3 regions of the Bacillus sp. JJ1609 genome follow, and region 3 is predicted to be linked to each of the others. Evidence: predicted binding sites of a transcription regulator. Region 3 holds the regulator's gene; each other region holds the start of a gene.
What was found. The regulator Rex, encoded in region 3, represses fermentation and respiration genes when NADH is low (regulators of the CRP and FNR family bind a similar motif). The targets are predictions, from matches to a motif close to TTGTGAAATATTTCACAA.
Positions count from the first base shown of each region.

Region 1: V7654_RS09050 (nitrate/nitrite transporter) is a predicted target of Rex. The motif match lies at 6,889-6,906, and genes of this name have one in related genera.
Region 2: V7654_RS16225 (DUF2249 domain-containing protein) is a predicted target of Rex. The motif match lies at 2,722-2,739, and genes of this name have one in related genera.

Region 1 covers NZ_JBALSS010000008.1:49,605-58,770, forward strand. The annotation lists gene V7654_RS09030 (molybdopterin molybdotransferase MoeA) at 1-1,139, opposite strand, end outside; gene ric (iron-sulfur cluster repair di-iron protein) at 1,484-2,182, shown strand; gene cls (cardiolipin synthase) at 2,222-3,733, opposite strand; gene moaA (GTP 3',8-cyclase MoaA) at 4,023-5,039, opposite strand; gene V7654_RS09050 (nitrate/nitrite transporter) at 5,285-6,784, opposite strand; gene V7654_RS09055 (Crp/Fnr family transcriptional regulator) at 7,172-7,870, shown strand; gene V7654_RS09060 (TIGR04053 family radical SAM/SPASM domain-containing protein) at 8,040-9,161, opposite strand.
Region 2 covers NZ_JBALSS010000021.1:58,468-69,773, reverse strand. The annotation lists gene V7654_RS16250 (THUMP domain-containing class I SAM-dependent RNA methyltransferase) at 1-133, shown strand, start outside; gene V7654_RS16245 (hypothetical protein) at 417-584, shown strand; gene V7654_RS16240 (metal-sulfur cluster assembly factor) at 632-937, opposite strand; gene V7654_RS16235 (hypothetical protein) at 951-2,195, opposite strand; gene V7654_RS16230 (DUF2249 domain-containing protein) at 2,200-2,415, opposite strand; gene V7654_RS16225 (DUF2249 domain-containing protein) at 2,417-2,656, opposite strand; gene V7654_RS16220 (Crp/Fnr family transcriptional regulator) at 2,841-3,530, opposite strand; gene V7654_RS16215 (nitric-oxide reductase large subunit) at 3,750-6,113, shown strand; gene V7654_RS16210 (hypothetical protein) at 6,149-6,286, opposite strand; gene V7654_RS16205 (DUF2249 domain-containing protein) at 6,553-6,786, shown strand; gene V7654_RS16200 (carboxypeptidase M32) at 7,006-8,514, shown strand; gene V7654_RS16195 (DMT family transporter) at 8,563-9,468, shown strand; gene V7654_RS16190 (b(o/a)3-type cytochrome-c oxidase subunit 1) at 9,537-11,192, opposite strand; gene V7654_RS16185 (cytochrome c oxidase subunit II) at 11,192-11,306, opposite strand, start outside.
Region 3 covers NZ_JBALSS010000039.1:17,660-27,170, forward strand. The annotation lists gene groL (chaperonin GroEL) at 1-673, opposite strand, end outside; gene groES (co-chaperone GroES) at 854-1,138, opposite strand; gene V7654_RS22165 (CPBP family intramembrane glutamic endopeptidase) at 1,572-2,303, shown strand; gene V7654_RS22170 (YdiK family protein) at 2,307-2,507, shown strand; gene V7654_RS22175 (redox-sensing transcriptional repressor Rex) at 2,539-3,195, opposite strand; gene moaC (cyclic pyranopterin monophosphate synthase MoaC) at 3,223-3,717, opposite strand; gene V7654_RS22185 (ABC-F family ATP-binding cassette domain-containing protein) at 3,887-5,815, shown strand; gene tsaD (tRNA (adenosine(37)-N6)-threonylcarbamoyltransferase complex transferase subunit TsaD) at 6,232-7,263, opposite strand; gene rimI (ribosomal protein S18-alanine N-acetyltransferase) at 7,263-7,712, opposite strand; gene tsaB (tRNA (adenosine(37)-N6)-threonylcarbamoyltransferase complex dimerization subunit type 1 TsaB) at 7,726-8,427, opposite strand; gene tsaE (tRNA (adenosine(37)-N6)-threonylcarbamoyltransferase complex ATPase subunit type 1 TsaE) at 8,428-8,880, opposite strand; tRNA gene V7654_RS22210 (tRNA-Asp) at 9,129-9,204, opposite strand; tRNA gene V7654_RS22215 (tRNA-Met) at 9,230-9,303, opposite strand; rRNA gene rrf (5S ribosomal RNA) at 9,342-9,457, opposite strand.

The sequences.
Region 1 (9,166 bases), on a different contig from region 3:
ATATTTGACTTATCGAGACCGCTCGGAGTTACAATGAGCTTTCCATCCTGGATTGTCAATGCGCTTCTGACAAACCTTGTGAACGGATTTGCTTTCGGGAAATTAGCGTCAAGAATTGCTAATTCCTTTCTTAGATGCGGCAGCTGTGAGAATAGCATTGTCCTGATAATTGGGCGCGCAAACAGTTCAAAGCCTACATAACAGGCAGATGGATTTCCAGAAAGTCCAAATAACAGCTTTCCGTCCAGCTGAGCTACAGTTGTTACGCTGCCTGGTCTCATCGCTACTTTATTGAATAGAACCTCGGCACCCATCTTGGCATAAATTTCAGGCAGATAATCATAATCTCCTACTGAAACACCACCAGTGGTGATGAATAAATCGACATCCTCAATTGCCTTACTAACCGCTTCGAAGCAGGTATCGAAATCGTCAGGCAGCTGTCCAAAGTATTTCACTTCTGCTCCTGCACGCAGGATTTGAGCCGAAATCATATAGGAATTGCTATTTCGGATTTTTCCAGGCTCAAGAGGTTCATCAACATCTAGCAGCTCGGTTCCAGTTGCATAAAGCCCGATCACCGGTTTTTTCGCCACAGGGACTTTTGCATAGCCAAATGTGGCTAGCATTGCCTGGATCCCTGGATTGATAAAAGTACCTTTTTTGACAAGCACTTCCCCCTCCTTAGCATCCTCCCCACGGTAGGAGACATTATCACCCTTATTATGCTTGCGCTTTGTTTCCATATATTTTTTTCCGTCTCTCTCGACTTCTTTTGCCAATTCAAACATGACAACCGCATCAGCACCAACTGGCATTTGCGCTCCTGTCATGATTCTCACTGCCTGAAAAGGCCCAAGCTCTTTATCAGTCAGCATGCCTGCTCCAATATGGTCCACGACCTCAAACTCAACGGCCTGGGATTGAGAAGCATCCTGTGTGTCAATCGAACGAACTGCATATCCATCATACGGGGCCCTGTCAAAATGCGGAACGTCACTTGTTGCTTTCAGATCCTCAGACAGATAACGACCGTAGCTTTCATTAATCGAAACGTACTCAGTTGAGCCATTTTTCTTATGCTCCATTACCCTCTGTACGGCCTCTCCAATTGGAATAGGGTTTCTTTTCTCTAACATATATAATCAGCTCCTATTGCAGGTTAAAACTTATCTTGGCTCTTTTCGTGTATCTTGCATTTTTACTTAACAGGAACTTAAAGTCCTTGAAAAAAGTGCCACAATTCATTCTTAGTGTACTTACTACAAAATATTGTGAAAAAAGCCTTTTAGTAACATTACGCTTTTCATTATAAGAGTAATGGAAAAATGAAAATATAACAAACCTCACAGTAATCACTTCTAAAATTCCCTATAAATATGTAGATTTTTTGTGAAGTGTGATGCACATCACCAGTTAGTTAATCCAATTCCTATATGATGAGTTTGTAAACACTAATAATAAATATATGGAGGTTTTTTACATGAAAATGCCTTTTAATCAAAATTCCTTAGTTAAAGATATTGTTAATTTGTTCCCTCAATCCAGTGATTTATTCAAGAAGAACCGTCTCGATTTTTGCTGTGGCGGCAATCGACCACTTGCAGAAGCAGCTGCCGAACAGAACCTTAATGTCCCGGCGATCATTGCGGAGCTTGAAGATCTATATAAAAAACATAATGGAACTGCAGATAGCATGGAGGTTTGGACAGAAACCGATTCAGAAGTCCTGATTGATCATATTAAAAATAAGTATCATCGTGAACTCGAGGAAGAGCTTTCCATGCTTAGCCCATATGTAACCAAGGTTTCTAAGGTACATGGAGATCGTCATGAAGAGCTTTTAAGGGTATATGAACTCTTTTATGAGTTAAAAAAGGAATTGCTTGAGCATACCGCCAAGGAAGAAGCGACAGTGTTCCCGATGCTGCTGCAGCTGGATTCAGCGGATTCCGATAAGCGCAAAGAGATGATTTCTGAAATCACTGAACTTGAAAAAGAACATGATCATGCAGGCTCTATCCTTAAAGAATTGCGCGAAATAACATCCGATTTCACCCCGCCAATTGATGCATGCGGAACATATCGTTTAGTATACAAGCGGCTGGAAGCACTTGAAGCTCATACCTTCATGCATGTACATCTCGAAAACAATATTTTGTTCCCTCGATTTATTGCCTAAATCTGAAAAGACCTCATCATGTTGTGATGAGGTCTTTTCCTATAATACTCCTGAAAATAGCCTGGCAAATGACTCCTTCGACCTTTCCATTAACCCACGTTTATAATATTGAACAGGACTGATTTTTTCTGATTCCAGCATATCTTCCTCATAATGGGCGACAAGATCCCTGATTGAGCTTGTGCCAAAAAGGAATACATTCACCTCAAAGTTCAGGTGAAAGCTTCTCATATCCATATTTGCTGTACCTATAGACGCAATATTACCATCTACGATAATCACCTTTTGATGCAGAAAGCCTTTCTTATATGAATAGATTTCTGCCCCACTCTTTAATAATTCCGAAAAATAAGAGCGGCTAGCGTACTGAGTCAGGTAGCTGTCATTAATTTCAGGAACCATGATCCTCACTTCTATTCCTTTTGCTGCCGCAACTCTCAATGCAGTACGGATCGCCTCATCTGGTACAAAATATGGCGTCGCTATCCAAATGGACTTTGTTGCGCATGACATCATTGTATAATAAAAATCGCTCATGATTCCTTGTTGGGTATCAGGTCCGCTCGCTACAACCTGGATAGCACCATCCAGTACTTCGTCATTATCCTGCTTTTTTACAGCAGGATAATTCTCAAGAACACTCTCACCGCTGACATATTCCCAGTCGAGCAGGAACACATTGTGAAGTGTATATACCGCTTCACCCGTAAGCACCATATGGGTATCTCGCCAGAACCCAAAGTTTTCATCCTCGCCAAGGTATTCTATACCAACGTTCAAGCCACCTACAAAACCAATTTCACCATCGATGATAACAATTTTCCGATGATTTCGGAAGTTGAATTTCTGATTGAAAAAGCCATACTTTAGCGGAGAAAATGGCTGTGTCTTGATTCCGGCATCTAACATTTCCTTCAGGTCTTTTGCGGCAAATTTCATGCTGCCGGCAGCATCGAACATGAACAGCACTTCAACTCCCTGCTGCGCTTTTTCTATAAGAATTTCAATGATTTCTTGTCCCAGCCGGTCAGACCTGAAAATATAATATTCAATGTGAATGAATTTTTCAGCTTCCTTCAGCTTCTTCTTAATTTCCGAAAAAGTTTCGTCACCATTTTTTAGGATCCTAGCTTTTGATCCTGTTGTAATTGGTGTGAACGATGCATTCTTGGCATACTGCGCAAAGCATTGCTGATTATCGATCAAGAAGGATAAGTCACGAGACTCTTCCTTTCTCATTATTTTTTCCCATTCATCCCGATCCCGAGTTCGCTTACTTTTGTATAAATAACCCTTTAAGTAAAGCTGTCCGGAAAACAAGTAAAAGAAATAACCCACCACTGGAAATAGGATCAAGACGTACATCCACATCAGTGTGTGCTGAGCAGAACGGTTTTCCAGCACCAGCGAATAGATGCTGATTAAGATAATGATTGCATAGACTATTATGGCTCCACCCTTGACTAATTGACTGAAGCCGGTGAAATACACGATATAAATGCAGGCTATCAAAATAAATACAAATAAAAATTCAATTCTTCTTTTAAGCATTCAGGCATTCTCCAAATCATAAATAAGATATATTTGATTCTGTTTATACCCATAATCAGGTTGTTTGGAAACATAGTATGCACATATTAGCCTTGAGAAAAGCGGAAGCCACTTTATTTATACCATCAAGGCTTGGACAACAAAAGGCTTATGAAAGACTTTGTCCCTGTGAGACATCATACGCATATAAAAGATTTTCCCTCTGCTCAGAGGAAATTCACTCTAATCTAATAGCTATTTTTGCATACACTAATCCCCTTACAAAAAGAAAAAGACCCCCGAAGGAGTCTTAGCCGCCAATATAAGACATTTCAATTTTCTTCCTGTTTGCGACTGTTTCTGCTGTCCGCTCATCTGAATATCTGTCCGTGCGATGATTCCAGATATCTGTTATGCGTGTCCGAAGCTCGTCATCGGTAGCACCCTCTCGAATGAAATCACGGATATCATGGCCATTTCCATTGAAGAGGCAAGTGAATAATTGTCCGTTTGCCGATAGACGCGATCTTGTGCAGCTAGAACAGAAGGACTCCGATACCGATGAAATGAATCCCACATTGATATCAGTACCTTTGTAGCGGTATTTCTTTGCAACTTCCCCGAAGTAATCAGGGTCCACCCTCTCCAATTCATAATGCTCGTTAATAATGTCAAACATTTGCTTCTTTGTAATGACATCATCCATTTTCCAGCCATTGGTGCTGCCTACATCCATGAATTCGATGTAGCGTAACTCAAGGCCTTCCTTCTTGCAGAATTCAGCCATAGGGAGAATTTCAGAATCATTGAGCCCTTTTTTAATTACAGTATTGATTTTCACACCTAAGCCAGCTTTTTTAGCTGCTTTTATTCCTTCGAGCACAGGGCCAACGCCAACATTCCGGCCGTTGATTTCTCCAAAAAGCTCATCCTTCAAACTGTCGAGGCTGACATTGACACGCTTCAAGCCAGCAGCTCTCAACTGCTCTGCATATTTTGGCAGAAGAACTCCGTTTGTCGTTAAGGCAATATCTTTTAGGCCCTCAATCTCATTTAGCTTTTGGACGAGAATCGGAAGATCCTTCCGAAGCAAAGGCTCTCCTCCGGTGAGCCTGATTTTTTCTACCCCAAGTTCAATGAACAATTTTGCCACTCGTTCAATTTCTTCATAAGTCAAAAGTTCACTTTTAGGTAAAAAGGCAAAGTCTGGCCCGAATATTTCGGCGGGCATGCAGTACTGGCAGCGGAAATTGCAACGATCTATTACTGAAATGCGCAAATCTCGAAGTGGTCTATTTAACTGGTCTTTGATTATGTTTTTTACCATATGTGTCAACTCCAATTATAGAAGTAGGATTAGTGAGCGTAATAGCAACAAATGCAATTCACTCTAATATTCTCACACTAACATTATTAGTCCTCTATTTAAATAGTAGAATTTCTCTTTTATATATATTACAACATAAAAATTGTCTGGGTAGTGTTTTTTACCCTTAATTGTCATGATGTTGTCAATTTATAGGGAATGGAAAAAACTGCATTAAACAGTTTAATGCAGTTTTGAAAAGAGCTTTATTTGTTTTTCACTGTTAATTCACTGAACATGCCAACAAAATTCTTTATTTCGCCTGCTTCATTTTTTACAGGGCTAATTGTCAGCCACTCAGGATATATCGTGCCATTCTTTTTCTTGTTCCAGATTTCTCCCTGCCAGAAGCCATTCTCCTTGATTGTTTTCCACATATCCATGTAGAATTCTTCCTCATGCTCACCGGAACGCAGAATGCGCGGATTTTTCCCGATAATTTCTTCCGGGGTGTAGCCTGTCACCGTAGTGAAAGCAGGATTTACTTGTTCGATATTACCTTTTACATCCGTGATCATGACACCTTCGATCGTATGGTCAATGATATTTTTAGCTAAGCTCAATTTGTCCTGGTAATACATCCAGAAGACGATGATCAAGCTTGCTAGTGCCACTTGTGATAAAGCCATGAATCCAATCGCATAGTGTCCAGTCAGATTGAACAAGAATGCGAGCATCAGCGGCGGGAAGAAGCCTCCCAATCCACCCATCGCAGAAACAATTCCATTCACGATTCCTCCTTGTTTGGAAAAATAGAGTGGGACAAGCTTGAAGATTGTACCATTTCCTATACCTGCACAGATGGCTACTGTCAGGCAGCCGATCGTGTATAGTGTCAGCGATGGCATGAATGATAGCAAGATTCCTGAAATCGTCATACCTGCAAACACGAACATCAGAATAATGAAAGAGTTGAATTTATCACCCAGCCATCCTCCAATCGGCCTGAAAAATGTTGCAAGAGCAATAAAGCCAGCAGTCCTTATGCCTGCATCCACCTTTTCAAGATCAAAATGGGTTACAAGGAAGTTAGGCAAATAGATTGTAAAGGCTACAAAAGATCCAAAGGTCAGGAAGTAAAATAAGCTCAATGCCCATAGCTTTTGATTTTTATAAACACTCTTAATTTGTTCTCCTAGAGGTGTGACTACTTTAGGTTCCTTCTTATCTCCTAGCATGAAGTTCAGCAATGCAAAGGCAAGCATCAGGATCAAATACAATTTGACGGTTGTCTGCCATCCGAGCTGGGAGGCGATAACTGGAGCTGAGAAAGTTGAGATCGCAGTCCCAAGGTTACCAACTCCATAAATACCGTTGACGAAGCCGTGGCGCTCTTTAGGAAAATACTTTGGCAGTGAAGTTACGCCTACTGAGAAAACAGCTCCACCGATTCCTACAAACAATCCGCCAATCAGCAAATCTGTATAAGAATCAGCAAGACTAATGAAATAGACTGGGAAAAGCAGCAATGTAAAACTGATGAAAAACAATTTTCGCGCACCATACTTATTTGTCCAATATCCGATGGGAATCCTTAAGACGGATCCAAGGACTACAGGAATCGCTGTTGCCATGGCAATCTGGTTGGCCGACATCTGGATATCCTCTTTTATGAATGGCATTAATGATGATAAGATTACCCACACCATGAACCCCGCTATAAGACTGAGCGTTTGCAACGGAAGCTGAACTTTTTGTGTTTTCATGATTTTTTCTCCCCTTTGAGCTTACTAATTTATTTCCCTAATGGCTTTGAAATTGTCATAGCAGCTTTCTATGGGTAAATCGTAAAAAATTCACAAGCTTTTAGATGTGACGAACTTCACACCTAATTCTAAGTTCATTAAACCGTCACAGATGTCGTCAAACATGTAATTTATCTGCCTCTTTTTATCGATATAATAAAATTAAAGCAATTTGTTTCGGATTTGTGAACAAAAAGGTCCTAGAATGTGACGACATTTTGACACTTACTGCTCCTATATTTAGTTAACACTATGCCGGTGTTATTATTATGACAATAAATACTTTGACACGGTGAACCAGACATAAGTTTAAGTTTTACCTCTTAATAAATGAAAAGGGTGATGACCATGCCACATGCACATAAAGTAACTCATTCAATTGAAATTAAAGAATTGCTCCAGTTTGCTGACAGGACGATCCATGCTAAAAAGGGTTCATACCTGTTCCAGGAAGGAATGGAAGCAGAGGAGCTTTATTTAATCCTTGGTGGCAAGGTCCAAATCAGCAAGGTCACCCAGGATGGACGTGAGCTCGCACTTAGGATTTGCGGGGAAAATGATATTTGCGGTGAATTGACTTTATTCACTGATGCTCCAAAATACCTTTTAAGCGCCCTTATCCTCGAAGATGCAAAAATTGCAGCCATCAGAAAAGATGTCATTGAAAAAGAAATTTTCCAGAATCCATCGCTTGCATTCGAATTCATGAAATGGATGAGCGACCATTTCCGCAAGACACAAACGAAGTTCCGCGACCTTGTACTGAACGGAAAAAAAGGCGCATTGTTCTCAACGCTGATTCGCATGACCAACAGTTACGGTGTCCAAAAGGATGACGGGATCCTCATCGACCTTCCGTTAACGAACCAGGAGCTTGCAAACTTTTGCGGCACCTCCCGTGAAAGCACAAACCGCATCTTGAACGATCTTAAACGTGAAGAAATCATTTCAATTAAAAAAGGAAAAATCCTCGTACACGACGTTGACTTTTTACGCCAGGAAATCGGCTGCGAAAACTGCCCTGCTGTGTATTGCAGTATAGATTGATATCCATTTACATTATGAATACAGAAACGAGTGAGGCTCCTAGCTTCACTCGTTTTTTAATGCATGTGTCCAGTGGACTGTTGATTTCTGCTACAGAGATTCAAAATCAACAGTAACCTTAGCACAGCCTATTGAATAAGCGCCAACGCCATGACGTTGGAGCTCTATTTTAACTTTGTTTCTGTTTTCTCAGTGCTTTTGGAATGTATACGCAGAATGGTTCACTTTCCAGATAGTCTCCGGTCATAGCATAGGCGCGTGAACGGGATCCGCCACAAACATGCCTGAATTCACATACTCCGCATTTTCCTTTATATTCATCAGGATTCCTTAATGACTTGAAAACAGGCGACTCCCTGTATATTTCAGCAAGCGGCTGCTCCCTGACGTTTCCAGCTTTAACAGGTAAAAGGCCACTTGGGTAGACGTCCCCGGTGTGAGAGATAAATACAAAGCCATTTCCGTCATTGACCCCTTTTGGTGCCCTGCCAAGACCATCAATTGAACCTGTCAGTCCTTCTTTAGTCAACGCAGTAAGATAATCGATTTCTTCGGTATGGTCTTTTGCTTCCCGCATTTTTTGCTGGATTACGACCCTGCGGTAATGCTGGGCAGCCGTTGTTTTAATATCGAACTTCACACGTTTGCTTAAGTCATAGAGCCAGGTGAATACCTTCTCATGCTCAACTGGGGAAATCATGTCTTTTTCCTGGCCCCGTCCTGTAGGCACCAAGAAAAACACGCTCCACAAAACACAATCCAGATCTTCAACCATCTTTGCCATTTCATCTAAATAATCAATATTATAACGTGATATAACTGTATTAATTTGAATAGGTATTTCTAATTCATGCAAGTACTTAATTCTTTCCATAGTTAAATCAAATGACCCTGCTGTTCCTCTGAAATGGTCATGAACTTCAGCTGTCGGGCCGTCAATACTGAATGCCCAGCGTGACAATCCTACCTCTTTGGCTTTTTCGATCGCTTCCTTCGTAACATTCGGGGTCGCACTTGGTGTCATAGAAACACGGACACCTTTTTTAACCGCATAGGCTGCGATATCAAAAACGTCCTCTCTCATAAGCGGGTCTCCACCTGTGAAAACAAGCATTGGATTATTCATTTCGTATATTTGATCGATCAGCGCTCTTCCTTCCTCAAAGGACAATTCGCGAGGATCTCTTCTATATTGTGCCTCAGCACGGCAGTGCAGGCATTTCAATTGGCAGGCTCTTGTCAGTTCCCAAATCACAATGAATGGGTCTTTGTTAAAATCTCTTGAAAACATTATTT
Region 2 (11,306 bases), on a different contig from region 3:
GCTTTCATCAAATGAGGAATTTGAACAAGTATACGGAAAACCAGCAACAAAGAAGCGAAAGCTTTTCAATGGATTTATCCGGACAGACTATTACCAGTATTGGGGAAAGCGTCCGCCACGGGTTGATAAGTAAAGCTGTTCTTTTCCATGATATATCATGTTAAATAAGAAAAGCCGCCTCCATCAGGATGCGGCTTTTCTTGATTTTGAAATTTAACAAATGGAAGTGATTATCAAGTGAAAGGTATATTAGGTAAAGATTGATGCGACTCATCTTAGAATATTGCAGGTAACTGAAGGAAGACAGGGAACTCGGAATACTCGAGTCTCCATCATTCTTAAGCTTGTTCTTCTGGAATAATTTTTTTGATTGGCGAATAAACTACATTTATCTATTAAAGATTGGAGGGATGGCAATGAATTATTCTTTTATTGATTTCCATAGAATTTCAAAAGCACTGACTTCAAGCTCTGAAGCTTTGAGAAATGAATTTCAGCAAGATGAAGCTCAAATTGCCGATTTGCAGGAAGCAGAAAATAACTTTCGCCAGGCATTGTCATTTGGCCTTTCAAACCCCAAATAAATAAAAAGAAACGCTTGATTACACAGGCGTTTCTTTTTTTTCCTTTTTTAATATCCCTGCAGCATTCGTTTACCATCGTCAGTCATCATATCCGGTGTCCAGGCAGGGTCCCATGTTAAATGGACGTCTGCATGATCGATTTCTTCCATGCCCATTACACAGTATTTGATGCCGTTCACAATGCTGTCATGGAGAGGGCAGCCAGGTGTTGTGAGTGTCATCAGTACTCTTGCCGTTCTTGGTTCAGGTAAATCAATATCATAAATCAAGCCTAAATCGACTACATTGATATTCAATTCTGGGTCAATTACTGTTTTTAAATTTTCTCTTATTTTATTTTTTAAATCCGTCATTTACAATTCCTCCTTATTTTCGTACCACTTTGGTAATTGTTATGCTGAATAAAGTCGCTGCGATCAAAAGCAGTCCCTGGCCAAGGTAAAATAAATAAATCCATTTTGCTGCGAAGGAGGAGACAAGGAAGCATACCCCGGCAGTGAACATGATGAATAGCGGCAGGGCCATTTTTTCATCCATCATCTCCTTTAAGGAAGGGACCTTTTGTTTTCCAATCTCCTTGCTGTATTTGTGTGTCCACCATAGAAAGGGAACAATTTTATACAAGTATCCGATAATGCTGAAAGCAATCCAAGCAATCAAATATAAGAATAGGAGGGGGCCCGCCAGTTTAGGCAGCAAGCCCGCCGCACTGCTGAAAAAAGCTAAAAAATGGATTACAGCACCCCATACAATTGCCATTAAAGCAAATATGAATGGCCGGTCTAGCTTCTTCTTGACCCGCTTGTCTATTATTTTTTTTATATGCCATGTGAACAGCAGGAAGCCAGTGAACAGCAGGAATGTACCTGCAATTTGAAGCGGAAAGCTTTCAAAAATAAATGTATTTATCAGTGCGATTATGCCTGTTATATAAACGGTGAATATATAGGCAGCCGGTTTCATCGAATAACCATGGGAAAGTGAGAACATCGGCACCATTTTATAAGAAAAACCGAAAATCAACAGAGTAAACCAGCCTGCGGTTCCCATGACTAAATGACTTTTGAATATAATCTGGTAATGACCAGATGCAAATCCTGTTCTAATGCTAAGGACAAGCATAATGCCAAGTGTGACGGTAGCCAGCAAAGAAAAAAGGGCAGAGCCTACGAACAGCGAAAGTATGTTTGGTTTAGCCTGGCTTTTAAGGGTCATGAACATCTGGAAAAGGAACATTAAAATTCCTGTTAAAGTCAGGATTCCAGGAATCAATGCATCCTGAGGCCTAATGTATAAAGCAGCTGCGAATGCTGCGATTCCCACAGCGGTCACTGAAAATTGCACAAATCCGAATTTTTCATTCCAGATAGGGGTTAAGAATGCAACAGGCACAAGCTGATACATGGCGCCCATGGCGGCCATTAATGCCCATCCAAGTACAAACAAGTGGGCAGCAGACCATATAGCTGGAATTCGGTAGGTCCCTGATATCAACAGTTCCCCATTAAGTAATAGGAGAAGCTGTGAAAGAACCATAGCGAACATGCTAAAAGCAATGAAAGCAAAGGGCAGTTTAATATTTGTTTCGTTCCCCTTACTAACCTGAATCATGTGATCACCCCGCTTTTCGGGAAATAGTGACTTTATAGCTCCCATCATCCTGCTGTTCAGTCAAATAAATATATCCAAGTTCATCTAATTGTTCAAACAGGAACATGGGCCTGCGATCATTTATGATCACAAGTGTTTGCCCCTTATCCAAATCTTCAAGTGCCGCGAGCGTTCTCATCATAGGCTGTGGCGGTTCTAGTCCCCGGTTGTCGAGTATCATCCTATTTCCCTCCTTTTTTAGTAAAAGTGATTTTATAGTGCTTTGTATCGATCTTTTCGGCTTCATGGTCAAAGCCTTTAGCCTTCATGACTCCGTATAAAGGGACAGGCTTAAACGGTGCGTGGAGAATAAGAATATCGTTTAATTGCAGCTCTGAAATGGCCTCCATTATTTTTTGAAATGGCTCCAGCTTGTTATTGATATCCTCTCTTACATCTAGTTCAATAGTTTTCTGTTGCATTACCCTCAGCTCCTCAGTAAATTTATCTATTTAAATGATAATAATTTTCAATTAATTCTTCCGTGACGTGCATCACTTAACAAATAAGAAGATCTACTCGTAATCTTATACAACTCACTGATGATGACATTCAAGCTTCGGTTTTTTGTGCTGGATCATGAAGAGTGATTCTTAAAAGAACCTATTAAAATAATTCTTGATGCAATTTCTCATGATCAATTAGATAACATCCATCGTCATCCACACTAAGATAATCCTTCTTCTTTAAATAATTGATAGTCCTGCTCACTGTTTCACGAGAGGTTCCAATCATATTGGCAAACTCTTTATTCGTAAAATGTGTCGTCAGTTTAAATCCATGCTTCATTTTCTCACCATTTGTCTTGCATAGGCGGAGCAGCAGCATGATGATTTGTTCATACGTATTATGGAGAATCTGTTCCTCAAGGCGTGCCTGCAGGTCAACAATTTTCTCTCCCAGAACTCTGAATAATTTAATTGATAATTCAGGGTATGCCACAAGTATTTCCTCAAATTTGCTAATGGGGATAACAATCAGCTGTGAATCCTCCATTACCTCTGCATGTGCAGGATACAGTCCCTTTCTGAAGAAACCTGCGTGTGGGAACATCTCTCCGGTTTCAAGCACTGATACAATTTGTTCACGTCCCGATGAATCGGTTTTATAAATCTTTACTTTTCCTGAATTTATAAAAAATACCCGATCCAGAGTATCACCCTGCATAAATGCGTACATTTTGCTTTTATAAAACCTTGGCTGGGCAATTTCAACGATCGTATCCAATTCCTGAGCTGAAAGTTCTTTAAAAATAGGTACTTCCCTTAGCTGCTGCTTGATCTGGGATATATGCATAATAATCTGCTCCTCTACCTTCGATTAAGTTTCTACTATGATTTTATCAACCTAAAAAGAAGGGCTAAGTGACCTGAATCATATTTTGACGTTTTTTTGAAAATTATTCTCATTCCTGTGTGAAAAATCACACCTAGTAAATGCGATACTTCACAAAATATACATTCGATTGCTTTTAAAATGAAGGTGTAAAACAAACAGGAAAGGGGATGTGTGGAAATGGAAATCCAACATAGGACATCCACAAAAGCAGTGGTGAAGAAGAATCGGAACTCACTGTTGAAATCCGTACTCATTATTACATTATTACTCAGCTTTACAGTGCTCCTGACAGGGGGATACTGGATTTTTAAAGAAATGGCTCCACGGCCAATCGAAGTAACAAGCGAGAACGGGAAAGTCATTTTAACGAAGGAAAGCATCATGGGAGGGCAGGCTGTTTTTCAAAAGTATGGTTTGATGGATTATGGAACGGTTTTGGGCCATGGTTCATATATGGGGCCTGACTATACAGCTGAAGCATTGAAAATTTATACAGAAGGAATGCAGGACTTCCGGTCATTGGAAAAATACGATAAGGAATTTAAAGAATTAAGCAAGGATGAACAAGCAATCATTCGCGTCAATGTAAAGAAGGAAATGCGTGAAAATCGTTATGTACCCGATACAGACAAACTGGTACTAACCGATGCTCAGATTTACGGACATAGTAAGGTAAGAGAATTCTATCATGGGATTTTTACAGAAGGAGACCATTGGGGACTTAAGCCTCGCCTGATCCAGGAAAAGCACATGCCAGCAGGGGATCGCGCTTGGGTTTCAAAAGGGGACCAAATTGAACAGATTTCAGATTTCTTCTTCTGGACTGCATGGCTTTCTAGTACTGAAAGACCTGATGATAATATTACGTATACGAATAACTGGCCATATTATGAAGATGCAGGCAACACCTTGTCATTCTCAGCCGTTTGGTGGAGCGGTGCCAGTGTAACAATCCTGATATTATTTGTTGGACTTATCTTGTATGTGTTTTATCGTTACCATCTTGGAATGCAGGAAGCCTATAAGGAAGGGAACTTCCCAAAAATAGATTTAATGAAGCTGCCATTAACCTCATCACAATTAAAAACAGGTAAATATTTTGCTGTGGTTTCGGTGCTGTTCTTCGTCCAGGCGATGTTTGGGGCGCTTCTTGCACACTACTATATCGAACCGGACAGCTTCTTCGGAATGAAGTGGATCCATGATATCCTTCCATTCAACATTACGAAAGGGTTCCATCTGCAGCTGGCGATTTTCTGGATTGCAACAGCGTGGCTTGGAATGGGTATTTTTGTAGCACCGCTTGTAGGCGGGCATGAACCGAAACGCCAGGGATTATTGGTAGACATTCTGTTCTGGGCTTTGGTAGTCCTTGTAGCTGGCAGCATGATAGGGCAGTGGCTTGGCGCTAATGGCTACCTTGGAAACAACTGGTTCCTCTTAGGTCATCAGGGCTGGGAGTATCTCGAACTGGGACGCATCTGGCAATTCATTCTTGCAATCGGTATGCTGATCTGGCTGTATATAGTACTCCGCGGAATTAAGAGCGGCTTGAAGCGGGAGTCTGATAAAGGTGGCTTGATCCATCTATTGTTCTACTCAGCGATAGCAGTTCCAGCGTTTTACTTCTTTGCCTTCATGATCAATCCAGGAACGCATTATACATTCGCTGATTACTGGCGCTGGTGGATTATCCATCTATGGGTAGAAGGAATATTTGAGGTATTCGCAGTTGTAGTCATCGGTTTCTTGATGGTCCAGATGAAGCTTGTTACAAAAAAATCAACAGTCAAAGCATTGTATTTCCAGTTGATCCTGCTGATGGGAGCGGGAGTCATCGGTATTGGACATCACTATTATTACAACGGGTCAGCAGAAGTTTGGATCGCCCTCGGCGCAGTGTTCTCAGCTTTAGAAGTCATTCCATTGACACTGCTGATTTTAGAAGCATATGAACAATATAAAATGATGCGTGATGGCGGGGTAGACTTTCCTTATAAAGGAACATTCTGGTTTTTAATCTCTGTAGCAATCTGGAACCTTGTAGGTGCAGGGGTACTTGGCTTCCTAATCAATCTGCCTGCAGTCAGCTACTTCGAACACGGGCAATTCCTGACATCTACCCATGGCCACGCTTCAATGATGGGTGTATACGGAATGTTCGCAGGAGCAGTGTTAGTCTACTCATTGCGAAATATTGTAAAGCCGGAGAAATGGAGCGACAAGTGGATTAAATTCATTGTCATCATGCTAAATGTTGGGCTCGCTGGCATGGTATTCCTATCGTTGCTTCCTGTTGGATATTTGCAAATTAAAGAAGCATTCTACAACGGTTATGCAGCATCTCGTTCAGCGGAATTCCTGCAGCAGGATACAGTACAAATGCTGCTGACACTAAGAGCGATTCCTGACTCCATTTTCTTGATTGGAGTTGCAGCCCTGGCGCTGTTCAGCATCAAAGCGTTGTTCAATCTTCGCAAGGTAACTCATAAAGAAGAAGAGCCTCTGCCAGTAAAAGACCTGGCCGTAGACGAGGAATAACAGGAAATCCGCAAAGCATTTGCTTTGCGGATTTTTTATTTTACTGATCTTTCATCATTTTCACACTCAAAGCAAAGGACTCTGCCATCTGTCGTATGAACACCATTCAAAAAACCGTCCAGACAAAATATTTCCTTGCCGCATTGCTCGCAGCTGCCGACAAGCTCCTTCATAGACATCGCCTCCTAATAATATAGTTCGATTTTTAAGGGGAAATCTCCTTGTTATATCAGATTGATTCTATGTGCCCGATAAGAGGTGCTGGAAGGAAAAAAGGTAACATAGAAGCAAGAATGCATTTTCTGCTAATTTAAGTATTCAATAATTTTGTTGATTAACAATATCATAGCAAATCAGTGACCAGGCTCACTTCATACATAATCGGCAATTTCTATAATGAAAATGTAAAGATAATAAGCTACAATAAGGAGAGAGTAAAATGACTTTTAGCGTAATTATCAACGTACCTGACTATGCACCACGGGAAAAGCATCCTACTATATTTCAAAACTTCGATGCGCTAAAGCCTGGGGAATTCATGCAGATCGTCAATGATCATGATCCAAGGCCGCTGCAATACCAGTTTATGATGGAACGTCCAGAAGTTTTCTCATGGGAGTATCTAGAAGAAGGACCAGAAACCTGGCGCGTCGCTATTGGAAAAACTAAATAAGCAATCTAAGAAAATCCATTACTATTTTCCAAGCAACAGGCATGCCTGTTGCTTTTTTATGTTAGGCAACATGGTATTTTGTTAATAGCTCTTATTCAATTCAACTTAATGTTGTTTAAATTGCAATCCAAGCCCATCATCCTTTTTTATTTTTCGTAAACCAAAATATCAGAAAAGTATGATAAGATGAGTGAGAAAGAGAAAAATGGGGTGAAATGGATGAGTGAAGCGAATCAAACAGAAAAGCAATTTTTGGATTATGTGAAGAAGATGTCTGCCTATGGGGAGGCGCTTTCTTTAATTTATTGGGATCTAAGGACTGGAGCTCCGAAGAAGGGTGCAGAACAGCGTTCAGAAGTAATTGGTGTCCTGTCATCGGAATTATTTAATATGTCGACTTCAGAAGAAATGGCTGCATACATAGCGAAACTATTAAATGAAACAGGTCTATCAGAAATCACCCGCAAGACTTTGGAAGAGTGCAGAAAAGACTATGACCGCAATAAGAAAATACCTGCAAGTGAGTACCGGGACTATGTTATTCTTCAATCTAAAGCGGAAACTGTCTGGGAAGAAGCGAAGGAAATGTCTGATTTTGAAATGTTCAGGCCTTACCTTGAAAAATTAGTAGAAACCACCAAGAAGTTCATTCAATATTGGGGATCAGAAGGAAACAAATATAATACGCTGCTTGACATGTATGAGCCAGGCGTAACAGTTGAAGTGCTTGACAAAGTATTTGGCGATTTACGTGAAAAAATCGTACCGCTTGTCCAGCAAATTTCAAATTCAGCAGATAAACCACAGACCGGATTTTTATTCCAAAACTTTCCGAAAGAAAAACAGAAAGCTTTTAGCCTGGATATTTTAAAGCAAATGGGTTATGACTTTGATGCGGGAAGATTGGATGAAACGGTGCATCCATTTGCGATGGGTCTAAATCCTGGTGATGTAAGGGTAACTACAAAATATGATGAGTCCGACTTCAGGACAGCGGTATTTGGAACGATTCACGAAGGTGGCCATGCCCTTTACGAACAGAACATTTCGAAGGATTTGATCGGTACACCGTTGAGCTCTGGAACATCAATGGGCATCCATGAATCTCAATCGCTTTTCTATGAAAACTTTGTCGGCCGAAATAAATTTTTCTGGAAACATAATTACAACTTGCTTCAGCAATATTCAAACGGGCAATTTTCTGATGTGGAAATAGTAGATTTTTATCGTGCGGTCAATGAATCGAAACCAAGTTTAATCAGGATTGAGGCAGACGAGCTTACGTATCCTCTTCATGTAATGGTCCGATATGAAATAGAAAAAGGGCTATTCAATGATGAGATCGAGGTAAAGGACCTGCCGCAAATATGGAATGATAAATATGAGCAGTACCTAGGCATCAGACCGGATAACGATGCACAGGGTGTCCTTCAGGACGTACACTGGGCAGGTGGGAGCTTTGGGTATTTCCCATCGTATGCATTAGGTTATATGTATGCTGCCCAGTTTAAAAATGCGATGCTTAAAGATCTGCCGAACTTTGAGGAATTGCTGGAAGAAGGGAATCTTTTGCCAGTGAAGGAATGGATGACTGAGAAGGTTCACCAGCACGGAAAAATGAAAAAGCCGCTCGAAATCCTTACAGATGTTACTGGTGAAGGGCTTAATGCTAAATATTTAGTAGATTACTTGTATGAAAAATATAATAAAGTTTATCATTTAGTATAAAAATTGAAGATGGCAGTGTAGCTGCCATCTTTTCTGTGTGGTGAAAATATGTATAAGAAATTGCCTTATTTAATGATCGCTTTCGCTGCGGCTATGTGGGGCTTGATTGGTTTCTTTGTGAAAGGTTTGTCAGATGCTGGTTTCAGCGCCATGGAAATCGTCGCAGTAAGGGTAGTGACTGCGGCAGTTATTCTGGTTCTTGTTGGACTGGCAGCATACCGAGGCAATCTTAAGATTAGAATAAAGGATCTACCTCTTTTTATCGGGACTGGAATTTTTAGCATCGTCTTTTTTAACTGGTGTTATTTTACGGCAATTGAGCTAATGAATATTCCAATTGCCGTTGCATTGCTATATACTTCGCCTGCATTTGTGGCAGTACTGTCTTTTATCTTCCTGAAAGAAAGCATAGATCGAAGGAAACTAATCGCAATTGCTCTGACGATAATAGGCTGTACACTCGCTGCTGGTATAACCGGTCAGGAAGGAGCATCGTTTTCAGCTGCTGCTGTTCTGATCGGTCTTGGGGCAGGATTTGGTTATGCTCTTTATAGCATTTTTGGAAAAGTAGCTCTTAGGAAATACCATCCTTTTACCGTCACACTGTATACCTTCATTGTAGCTGCAGCGGCTCTGATTCCGACTACAGGAATTGCTGGCAAGGCGAGCATTTTGTTCAACGGAGGTACGTGGCTGTATGTAGCTGGACTTGGAATTTTCCCTACAGTTCTCGCATATTTTGCTTATTCATGGGGACTGGAAAGAACAGAAAGCAGTACAGCAGCAGTTGTTGCTACACTTGAGCCAGTAATCGCCACTATACTAGGCGTTTTAGTTTACGGGGATCGCCCGGGAATCCTGCAGTTGGTAGGTTCACTGCTGATTGTTTTATCCGTAATGGCTGTCAATATATCACTCCCAGCTAGGAAACAAAAAAAGCACTTCACTATCTGATTAGTGAAGTGCTTTTTTATATCATCCCAGTCAACTAGAGTTGACCAAGATTCCAGGGCATAATCTTCTTAGAAGAACTTATATCCCTTTGATCCAATCGGTGCATTCTGAATCATGTCAATGAAAGGAATCGTATAAGCGAAAAGAATCAATAAGACTGTAATACCAATCCAGAGCTTCCAGTTTTCAAATACCATCGGAGTTTTTTCCGCTGCGTCAGCAACTTCTCCAACTGGGAACTCCTCTTCACCTTTTGGTGCAAAGAATGCAAGGTTTATGAAGATATAAAGCATCAAGATTATGCCAAGGAACAGGATAGAACCGCCGACTGCCTGTGCAACCTGGTAAGGGATCCATTCTGCAGCCTTTTCAGCTCCGCCATATGTTGAGAATGATGATCGGCGAGGGGCTCCTAGTAAGCCAGCTGCGTGCATTGCTCCTGACATGAAGGTCATACCGATCGCCCATACAACACCTTGGATAATGGCTAACTTGTTCATTGCCTTTGTAAGAACTCTGCCTGTTAAGTGTGGAATCAGCCAATAAGAGATTCCAAAGAACGTTAAGACTACAGATGTTGCAAGTGTTAAATGGAAGTGTCCTGTTACCCAAATCGTATTATGGACAACCTGGTTCAGCTGATGGGAAGCATTGATTACGCCGCCTGCACCTGCAGGAATAAAGGCAAGCATCCCGATGAATGGAACCGCAAATCGTGCATCTCCCCAAGGAAGCTTTTTCACCCATCCAAATAGACCAGTAGAACCCTTGGATCGACCAAACATCTCAAAAGTTGCGAAAAGAGAGAAAGCAGTCATCAATGATGGGATGATGACAAGGAATGTCAGGATAACCTGAAGGAATTTCCACGCAGGGTCAATCCCAGGCTCCATCAGTTGATGGTGGAAACCAACCGGAATCGAGAACAGCAGGAACAGGATGAAAGACATCCTAGCCAATGAATCCGAGAAAATCTTTCCGCCAATGATTTTCGGAACGATTGCATACCATGCCATATAGGCAGGCAATAGCCAGAAGTACACAAGCGGGTGGCCAAAGTACCAAAAAAGGGTACGGCTCACTAAAACGTCAACACGATCTACTAGCCCTAAAGACCAAGGAAGCAATTGGAACAGTACGGTAGCAGCTACTCCGATAGAAGCAACAATCCACAAAAGCGTATTAACAATTGCCATGAATGTCAAAAGCGGGCTAGGTTTTCCAGGGTTAGCTTTTCTCCAGGAAGCATAAGCCATAATCAATGCGGCACCGTCAATCCAACTGCCGACAATAACAAGTGTAAGACCTACATAATAAAGAGCGTGCGCCTGTAAAGGGGCATAAAAAGTATAAAGGACAGATGCTTTATTCAATAGAACCATGACAGCTGCCATAACAGTACCGACTGTCATGAGCCAGAAGCCAATCCAGCCCATCAAACGCTGTTTATCAGTCAAAGCTCCTGAAGTCTTGCTCACTGCAGCAAGCTGGAAGCCCATAATGAAAAATGTAGTCAATACAAGGCCCAAAAGGACCCCATGCACTGTAAGAACCTGATAATATCCGATTCCCCAAGGTAATTCGAATTTTCCCGAACGGACAAGCGTCTGCAGCAAGCCTGCAAGTCCTCCGACTGCCAGGGCAATGAATGCTACATAAAAGTGAGCCATTGCCAATTTGCCATCACGGCGGTCAACTTTTGTATTTACAGTATTCGTACTCATTATTCTACCACCTCAATTTTAGATGACATCATATGGTGGCCAACACCACAATACTCGTTACAAACGATCAGGAAATCGCCAGCCTTGTCAAAAGTAGTCACATATTCACTGATG
Region 3 (9,511 bases):
TCTTCTTGTCAGTGATCAAGATATATGGATTTTCAAGAACTGCTTCCATTTTGTCAGAATCAGTTACCATGTATGGAGATGCATATCCGCGGTCGAACTGCATACCTTCTACAACGTCTAATTCTGTTGTGAAGCCTTTAGATTCTTCGATTGTAATAACGCCGTCGTTGCCAACGCGCTCCATTGCTTCAGCAATCAATTGACCAACTTCTTCGTCAGCAGCAGAGATTGATGCTACTTGAGCGATTGAAGCTTTGCCTTCGATTGGCTTAGAAATAGTCTTTAATTCTTCCACAGCAGTGATAACAGCCTTTTCCATACCTTTACGGATGCCCATTGGGTTAGCGCCCGCAGTTACGTTCTTAAGACCTTCACGGATCATTGCTTGAGCAAGAACTGTCGCAGTAGTCGTACCGTCACCAGCAACATCATTTGTCTTGCTTGCTACTTCAGCAACAAGCTTAGCACCCATGTTTTCGAAAGCATCTTCAAGTTCGATTTCTTTCGCGATTGTCACACCATCGTTTGTGATTAGTGGTGATCCAAATTTCTTCTCAAGAACCACGTTGCGTCCTTTAGGTCCAAGAGTAACTTTTACCGCATTTGCAAGAGCGTCAACTCCGCGAAGCATCGCACGGCGTGCTTCTTCACTGAACAAAATGTCTTTTGCCATTTTATAAAACCCTCCTCAAATTTGTGTTATATAAAAGATAGACGAAACTTCAACACATATTGTGTCTAGCTCCAGCGCCTAGCCCCTCGAGTCGCTTCGGTCTGCCAATGAAGTCAAAAAGCGACTTCACTGGCCAGCCCTCCAGCGCTTGTCGGGGCTGACCAAGGCGCTTCCGCTTTTCTATTCAACTACAGCAAGAATGTCGTTTTCACGCAAGATCAGGTACTCAGTTCCCTGGTACTTCACTTCTGTACCAGCGTATTTTGAGAAGATAATGCGGTTGCCAACTTCAACTTCAAGTGCCACGCGCTCTCCGTTTTCAAGGACACGTCCAGTGCCAACAGCTACGACTTTACCTTCTTGAGGTTTTTCTTTCGCTGTGTCGGGTAAAACGATACCGCTTGCAGTTTTTTCTTCAGACTCAACAAGCTCAATAATAATGCGATCACCTAATGGCTTAATCAAGTGAATCAACCTCCTCAAATAATATGTAGATTTGTTTTTTATTAGCACTCTCCTCAATCGAGTGCTAACACAATTTATATATTAATGAATCTCCATTTTTTTTGCAAGCATGAAGTCCAATTTTTTTTATAAAATTTATATAAGGTTCCTGGCTAGGAATCCAGTAACAGCAAGGACTATTTTTCGTTCCCTTTCCACAATGTTCGACGGCAAATTTCTCCGAATTTTAATATAAGCTTGTATAAAAAAGGCCACCTTAAAGAGTATGCGGTTTCCCCGAATATTTAACCATTTATTTTAGGCAGCATCCTACGATTTGAACTTTCAAGCTGCTTACTAGTAAAATGGAGAGATAGCATTACGGAACTTTAATCATATTAAAACGTATATAAAGTCATTAAGTTTACGAAAAGGCCTAAAAGGAGTTTTTATATTGAAAAAGGAATACTGGTACATTATCATCGCCTATATTGTCATGCAGCTTTCAAGCCTGGTCGGAATTCCGCTCGTTGCCTTTGTGGGAGCTGGTATGGGTAAGAGTCTTAAGGAAATGGAAACCCTATCGATTCCTTACTGGCTTGTCATCAGCTTTACACTTACACTGATCATCGTGCTGCTGATTTTACGGAAAGAATCAAAGATGCAGGCAGATTTGCGCGGAATGGCATCGCCAGCAAGCTCGGCTGCCTGGGCCGTCGCAGGTGTATTTCTTGCATTGATGGCTCAATCCTTTGCAGCAAGCATTGAAAGGCTGCTCGGAATTGAAATGGGCTCGGAAAATACTCAGGAGATTATCAACCTCATTGAGAACTTTCCGATTGTGATTCTTGTCAGCTCGATCATCGGGCCAATTTTAGAAGAAATCGTCTTCCGAAAAATCATCTTCGGAAGCCTGCATAAGAAAATGAATTTCTTTTTTGCTGCGTTAATCAGTTCAGTGATCTTTGCACTCGCGCATTTCGAGCCGGAGCATGTCATCCTGTATTCGGCCATGGGCTTTACGTTTGCTTTCCTTTATGTAAAAACAAAGCGGATCATCGTTCCGATCATAGCCCATGTCACAATGAATACGTTCGTTGTCCTGCTTCAATCCGTATTCAGGGAAGACATCGAGAGAATGATAAGAGAAGCAGAAAAAATCCAGAGCTTTATTGGGGGACTTTAAGTTATGAAGCAATCGCCTTTATTTTCAGGCATTGTCTACATCTTGCTAGGCAGCTTGTTCACCTACTTCGCCATCCAGAATGTCAATGAAACCGGCTGGGGATTCTTCACTTACCTCCTCGTCATGCTCGCGACCTTCGACTTCGGTTCAGGCATCCGGATGATCCTGTTCCATTTCAAACTCAAGCAAATCCAGAAAAAATAGCCTCTTCATCCCGAAGAGGCTATTTTTCTTATTATTCTTCTGTTTCAGAATTAGTCGGATAATGCTTGAGGAAATAAATCAATGATTGCAGCTCTACAGACAGGTCAATATGGTGAATCCTGATAGAGTTGGGTACATTCAATCGTGCAGGTGTAAAATTTAGAATTCCCTTGATATTCGCCTGGACCAATCGGTCGGTAATAGGCTGTGCTACCGCAGACGGCACGGTAAGGATGGCCACCTGAATACCTTCCTCGACGACTTTTTTGTCCAGCTCATCCATGTGATATACAGACACATCACCCATTATGGTGCCTACTTTGCCCTCATCCACATCAAAGGCAATTTCGATTTTCGTATTATTGTTTTTTGAGAAATTATAATTTAAAAATGCCGTTCCAAGATTCCCGACCCCGATTAGCGCCACTTTGGTCAGCTCGTCCTGATCCAGTGTCTTTCGGAAAAATGTCAGGAGATAATTCACATTGTAGCCGTACCCCTTTTTACCTAAGGCTCCAAAGTAAGAAAAATCCCTTCTGATTGTCGCTGAATCCACTTTTACCGCTTCACTTAACTCCGCAGATGACACTCTTTGTTTACCTGAAGAATGTAAGTTCAATAAGAAGCGATAATACAGCGGCAAGCGTTTTGCGGTTGCCTGCGGAATTTTCATAGGTTCGTTCGTCATTCTCCATCCTCCACCCAATTAAAATTTCTATTTAAGCTTCTCTTCTCTCTTAAAATCGCCGTTTTTCCCACCGGTTTTCTCGACTAAATACGTCTTGCCGATCACCATGCCCTTGTCTACGGCCTTGCACATATCATAAACAGTCAGCGCACATGCTGAAGCTGCTGTTAACGCTTCCATTTCCACACCTGTATTTCCTTTTGTTTTTACAGAGGCGGTGATATTTAAACTATAGTCATTTCCATTTTGCTCCCAATCAAAGCTGAGGTCAATGCCTGTTAATGGAAGTGGATGGCACATTGGGATAATTTCCGACGTCTTCTTGGCCGCCATGATGCCCGCTACCTGTGCAACCGCCAGCACATCCCCTTTTTTCATCTTATTTTCTGTGATTCTTATATATATATCTTCATTCACAATTATGCTTGAATGGGCGATTGCCGTGCGGACCGTCTCAGGTTTATCGCTGACATCCACCATTTTCGCTCTGCCTTCTTCGTTAAAATGAGTAAATTCTGACATATTCAAGCTCCCTTCAACCAAATGATACACTATTTTCACAAAGTTGTGTGTGAACTTTGTTGCTGACTTCACAAATTCCTTGTCATTCCTAGTTTTTGGTGGATCTCATATATTGCCGAGCCTATGTGAATGGGTTACACTATCTCTAAGGCTATAGAGGTGAAAAATAATGATATTATTACAAGTTAATCAGCTGACAAAATATTTCGCTGCTGATCTTATTTTATCGAATATAAAGTTTGAAATACAGACCCATGACCGTGTTGCTTTAGTTGGCCGCAACGGAGCGGGCAAATCGACCCTGCTGAAGATCATCGCCGGGCAGGAGGCGCATGACAGCGGTGAGATCATCCGCCCTAAAGGGACGACGATCGGGTACCTGGCACAGAATACAGGTCTCGAATCCGAAAAAAGCATCTGGGAAGAAATGCTAGGCGTTTTTAACCATCTGCATTCCATGGAAAAAGATCTGCGGCGGCTAGAGGAAAAAATGTCAGATTCTGACATTCTGACAAATCAGACTGAATATGACAGAGTTCTCAAGGAATATGATCTCTTGCAGGTCCAGTTCAAGGAGAAAGGCGGTTATCAATATGAAGCCGACATCCGCTCCGTACTCCATGGCCTGAACTTCCATACATTTGATTATTCCACAAAAATATCCACATTAAGCGGAGGCCAAAAAACAAGGCTTGCTTTAGCTAAACTCCTTTTGACCCGCCCGGATATTTTAATTCTGGACGAACCGACAAACCACCTAGATATCGACACTCTTTCTTGGCTGGAAAAGTACCTTCAGGGCTATGATGGAGCAATCCTGATTGTTTCCCATGACCGTTACTTCCTTGATAAAGTCGTAAATCAGGTATATGAAATTTCTCGCCATCAGCTGGCAAAATTCCCTGGGAACTACACCTCTTACTTGAACCAAAAAGCTGAAAACTACGAACGGGATATGAAGCTTTTTGAAAAGCAGCAGGATGAGATTTCAAAGCTCCAGGATTTCATCCAGAGAAACCTTGCGCGTGCTTCTACTACTAAAAGAGCTCAAAGCCGCAGGAAACAGCTAGAAAAGATTGACCGGATGGACAAGCCACTTGGCGATGAAAAATCCGCTTCATTTAGCTTTCAGATTGAACGCCAGAGCGGAAACGATGTCCTAAAGGCTGATTCACTCGCTGTAGGATATAGCGATGACGCCGTTTCTGAAAATATCTCATTCAATCTATCTCGGGGCGATAGCACTGCCTTAGTTGGACCAAACGGTGTCGGCAAATCAACCTTGCTGAAGACAATCGTTGAAAAGCTTCCTTCGATCGCCGGCAGCATCCACTATGGTTCAAACGTATCGATCGGTTATTATGACCAGGAACAGGCTGAGCTAAGCTCAAATAAAAAGGTACTAAACGAGCTTTGGGACGAATATCCACTTAAGCCGGAAAAAGAAATTCGCACTATTCTGGGCAATTTCCTATTCTCCGGCGACGATGTATTGAAAATTGTCTCCACTTTGAGCGGCGGCGAAAAAGCACGTCTTGCCCTTGCTAAGCTAATGCTGCAAAAATCAAACTTCTTAATTCTGGACGAGCCGACGAACCACTTGGATTTAGACAGCAAAGAAGTGCTTGAAAACGCACTAATCGATTATCCAGGCACAATCCTGTTTGTTTCGCACGACCGTTATTTTATCAACAGGATCGCCACAAAGGTCATTGAACTCGACCGCAATGGTGCAGCCGAATTCCTGGGTGATTATGATTATTACCTTGAGAAAAAGCTCGAACAGCAAGAACTGAAAGCACTCGCCGAACAGTCAGCGAAAGCTTCAAGCAGTTCTGTAGATTCTTCTAAACAAGATAAAAACTCCTATCAGCAGGATAAAGAATCAAAGAAGCTGGAACGCCAGCGCAAACGGCGTATGGAAGAAGTCGAAGCAGCGATCGAGCAGCTTGAATTGGAGGTCGCTGAATACGAAGAACTCTTATGTGATCCGGAAGTCTTCCAGGACCACGAAAAAGCAGCCGATATTAACAGCAAAATCGAAACGGCCAAAGACAAGCTCGATGTATTGATGGAAGAATGGACAGAGTTGGCATAAAAGAATACAGATTGACGGAGATATGTGCCGGGCGGCGAATTGCTGCCCGGCTTTTTATTTTCAGGGCATTCTGAGCTTCTTTGTGGAGTATCAACTGGTAAAACTGTAGTGGCAATCAACTTATTAAAAGCAACATTGTATACGAAAACAGGCATTATAGAAGATGCTTCTTCCAATAAAAAACCCCAACAATCTATTTAAAATCCTTCATAATTTCCACTGTAATCCACAAAAAAGTCCCAGATGGATTCCGGGACTTTTTGTTCACAAAGTTATTCACATAACAAAGACTGATTTATGGCTTATCCAGAGACTTTTCCACATTGTCCACAAAAAAAGTCGTTTTTATCCACATTATACACAGAAACACACAATATCCACCAAGATATCCACAAGAAATTCAGAATATTTATTTTTCACTTCCGACTATCGTTGTGGATAGTTATCTCTAAACCAGGATTTCCGTTCAGTGTTAAATCGGCACGTTCGCCTTTTTCGAATAATACACTTCCAGCAGCAGCAATCATCGCAGCATTATCCGTGCACAACGACAATGGAGGAATGACAATTTCAACATCAAGTTCAGCAAAAGCTTTAGAAAGTGCCTCTCTCAGTCCTTTGTTTGCTGCCACACCACCAGCAAGCAGCACTTGCTTAACTCCATATTGCTTCACAGCTTTAAGAGTTTTAGTGACAAGAACATCAATAACGCTTTCCTGGAAGCTAGCCGCCAGCTCAGCAGGGACAATTTCAACACCTCGCTGCTGGGCGTTGTGCACGACATTGATGACAGCAGATTTCAAGCCGCTGAAGCTGAAATCGTATGACCCTTCTTCTAGCCAGGCACGCGGCAGATCAATAGTAGCCTGTCCTTCCTGCGCCAGCCTATCGATATGCGGTCCTCCCGGATATGGAAGATTCAATGTCCGTGCGACCTTGTCATATGCTTCACCTGCAGCGTCATCCCGAGTCTCGCCAATAACCTCGAAATGGCCATGCTCTTTCATGTATACAAGCTCGGTATGTCCGCCAGATACTACAAGAGAAATCAACGGGAACTTCATCTCAGTTACAAGGCGATTCGCATAGATATGCCCGGCAATATGATGAATCCCAACCAGTGGGATATCATTTGCGAACGCCAAAGCTTTGGCAGCATTGACACCGATTAACAAGGCACCAACTAGTCCAGGTCCTTCAGTTACTGCAATGGCATCCAAATCCTTTAATTCGATGTTAGCTTGCGCTAAGGCCTCTTCCAATACAATCGTTATCTGTTCAACGTGATGGCGCGAAGCAATCTCCGGAACGACCCCGCCGAATCTCTTATGGCTCTCTATTTGTGAAGCCACCACATTCGATAGGATTTCCCTGCCATTTTTAACTATAGAAACGGCTGTTTCATCACAGCTCGTTTCAATTCCCATTATTAATAGATCTTTTCCCATTATAAATTCACCCACATTACTAAAGCATCTTCCATATTGTCTGTATAATATTGCTTTCTTAAAGCACCTTCTTCAAATCCAAACTTACGGTATAGATTCTGTGCTCTTTCATTGCTCACTCTGACTTCTAAAGTGATCCTTATAGCTCCGAATCCGCGCGCAATCTCCACAATCCTGCCCATAAGCGCCTCGCCAAGCTTCAATCCTCGGTAATCCGGCAAGAGTGCTATGTTTGTGATATGAGCTTCATCAACAATGATCCATACGCCACAATAGCCAACTACCTTTTCATCGACTTCAGCAACTAGATAGTGGGCAAATTGATTTTTCGTCAATTCATTGTAAAAAGCGTCCCTGCTCCACGGGGTGGCAAATGAATTAACCTCTACCTCTATCACATCATCAAGATCCTCAACAGTCATCTTACGGAAAGTTATCGTATTATTCATTTCATCTTCCCACTTATTTATTATTCTCTTGTGATTTCAGCCAATTGGCTTCTGCTTCTGCCAAGCGAATATAGTTAGGGACAAATGAATGAAGATCGACACTCTCTTTATCCCTTCCTAATAATGCTAGTTCTGCTGGCCGCGGATTCAGCTCAGTGATTGCTGCAAAAATCGCCTTATCACCAAGCTCAGCTCTAATCACATTTTCATGTAAATGCAAATCATTACTCGTAAATAAAAATCGGCTGTCCATTTCATTAAGCGTTCGGACCCAATCAGCGGACATCACAAGCTGATCCTCTTTTACCGTTTGTAAAACCTGATTTTCAAACTTATATAAACCTGTATAGATTTGTCCTCTCCTCGCATCAAAGAAAGGAGAAACATATCCATCAAAATATCGTCCTGCCGAAGCTGCTGCTACCTCAAGGCTTGAAACGCCTGACATAGGAATATTCAGCGTCCATGCAAGTGTCTTCGCTATCGTCACCCCTATGCGCACGCCTGTATAGGAACCAGGGCCCTCAGCAACAACAATCTTCGATAAATCTCCTGGCTTAATGCTGCATTCATTCATCAACGTCTGGATTGCAGGCATCACCCGGACAGAATGATTCTTCTTTATATTTGAAATGTACTCGCCCATCACGGTTTCGCTATCCAAGAGGCCAATCCCCAGAACATAATTGGACGTATCAATCGATAATACCTTCATTTAAAAAATCTCCTTACACAATTCTTCATATCGCTCGCCCTTCGGCTCAGCAACTATTCTCCTGGCACCATTATCGTCCAAGAAGAGCTGGAGCAGCAGCAGCTCTTCTGGCAGCTGAGCCTCAATCAAATGAGCCCATTCAACCACCGTCACACCATTACCTTCAAAGTATTCTTCAAAACCAAGGTCTTCAAACGCATCCTCCACCCTATAAACATCCATATGATAAAGAGGAAGCCTTCCCTGGTACTCTTTAATAATCGTGAAAGTCGGACTGTTCACATTCCGAGTGATACCCAAACCTTCTGCAAGTCCTTTAGTAAAAGTCGTCTTGCCAGCACCCAAATCCCCTTCAAGTGCTATAACATCACCAGCTTCAAGCAGCAAAGAAAGCCTTTTGGCAAACTCCTTTGTTTGCTCAGGCAGCTCCGAGATAAATTCATAAGTGGCCATATAATATCACCCTTGCTTATTTTCCAATTTATATAAGTATTTACACTTCAATCTTATAGTAAGGTCTATTCTAATGTTGTAAAACAATCTCTAATAAAAAATCCTTAGGATGTCTCCTAAGGATGACTATACTATATGTAGTGTACACGATTTAAGTAGTACGGGCAAAAAAAGCAGACATCTTTCCATTTTAGACAATAAAAAAAACGAAACACCGTTTCGTTTTGGATTCTAGTAATCTAGGAAAATGGCGGTCCCGACCGGGATCGAACCGGCGATCTCCTGCGTGACAGGCAGGCATGTTAACCGCTACACCACGGGACCATTATGTAAAAGAAAAGATGGATTATTGCGGGGGCAGGATTTGAACCTGCGACCTTCGGGTTATGAGCCCGACGAGCTACCGGGCTGCTCCACCCCGCGTCGATAATATTAAGTAATCCATTAAATTGTTTAAAACAGCCCGGCGGCGTCCTACTCTCACAGGGGGAAACCCCCAACTACCATCGGCGCTGAGAAGCTTAACTTCCGTGTTCGGTATGGGAACGGGTGTGACCTTCTCGCCATCGCCACCAGACTATTTTTTTAAAGACAATAACTATTGTATCATCTTTAAATTGATTTTGCAAGA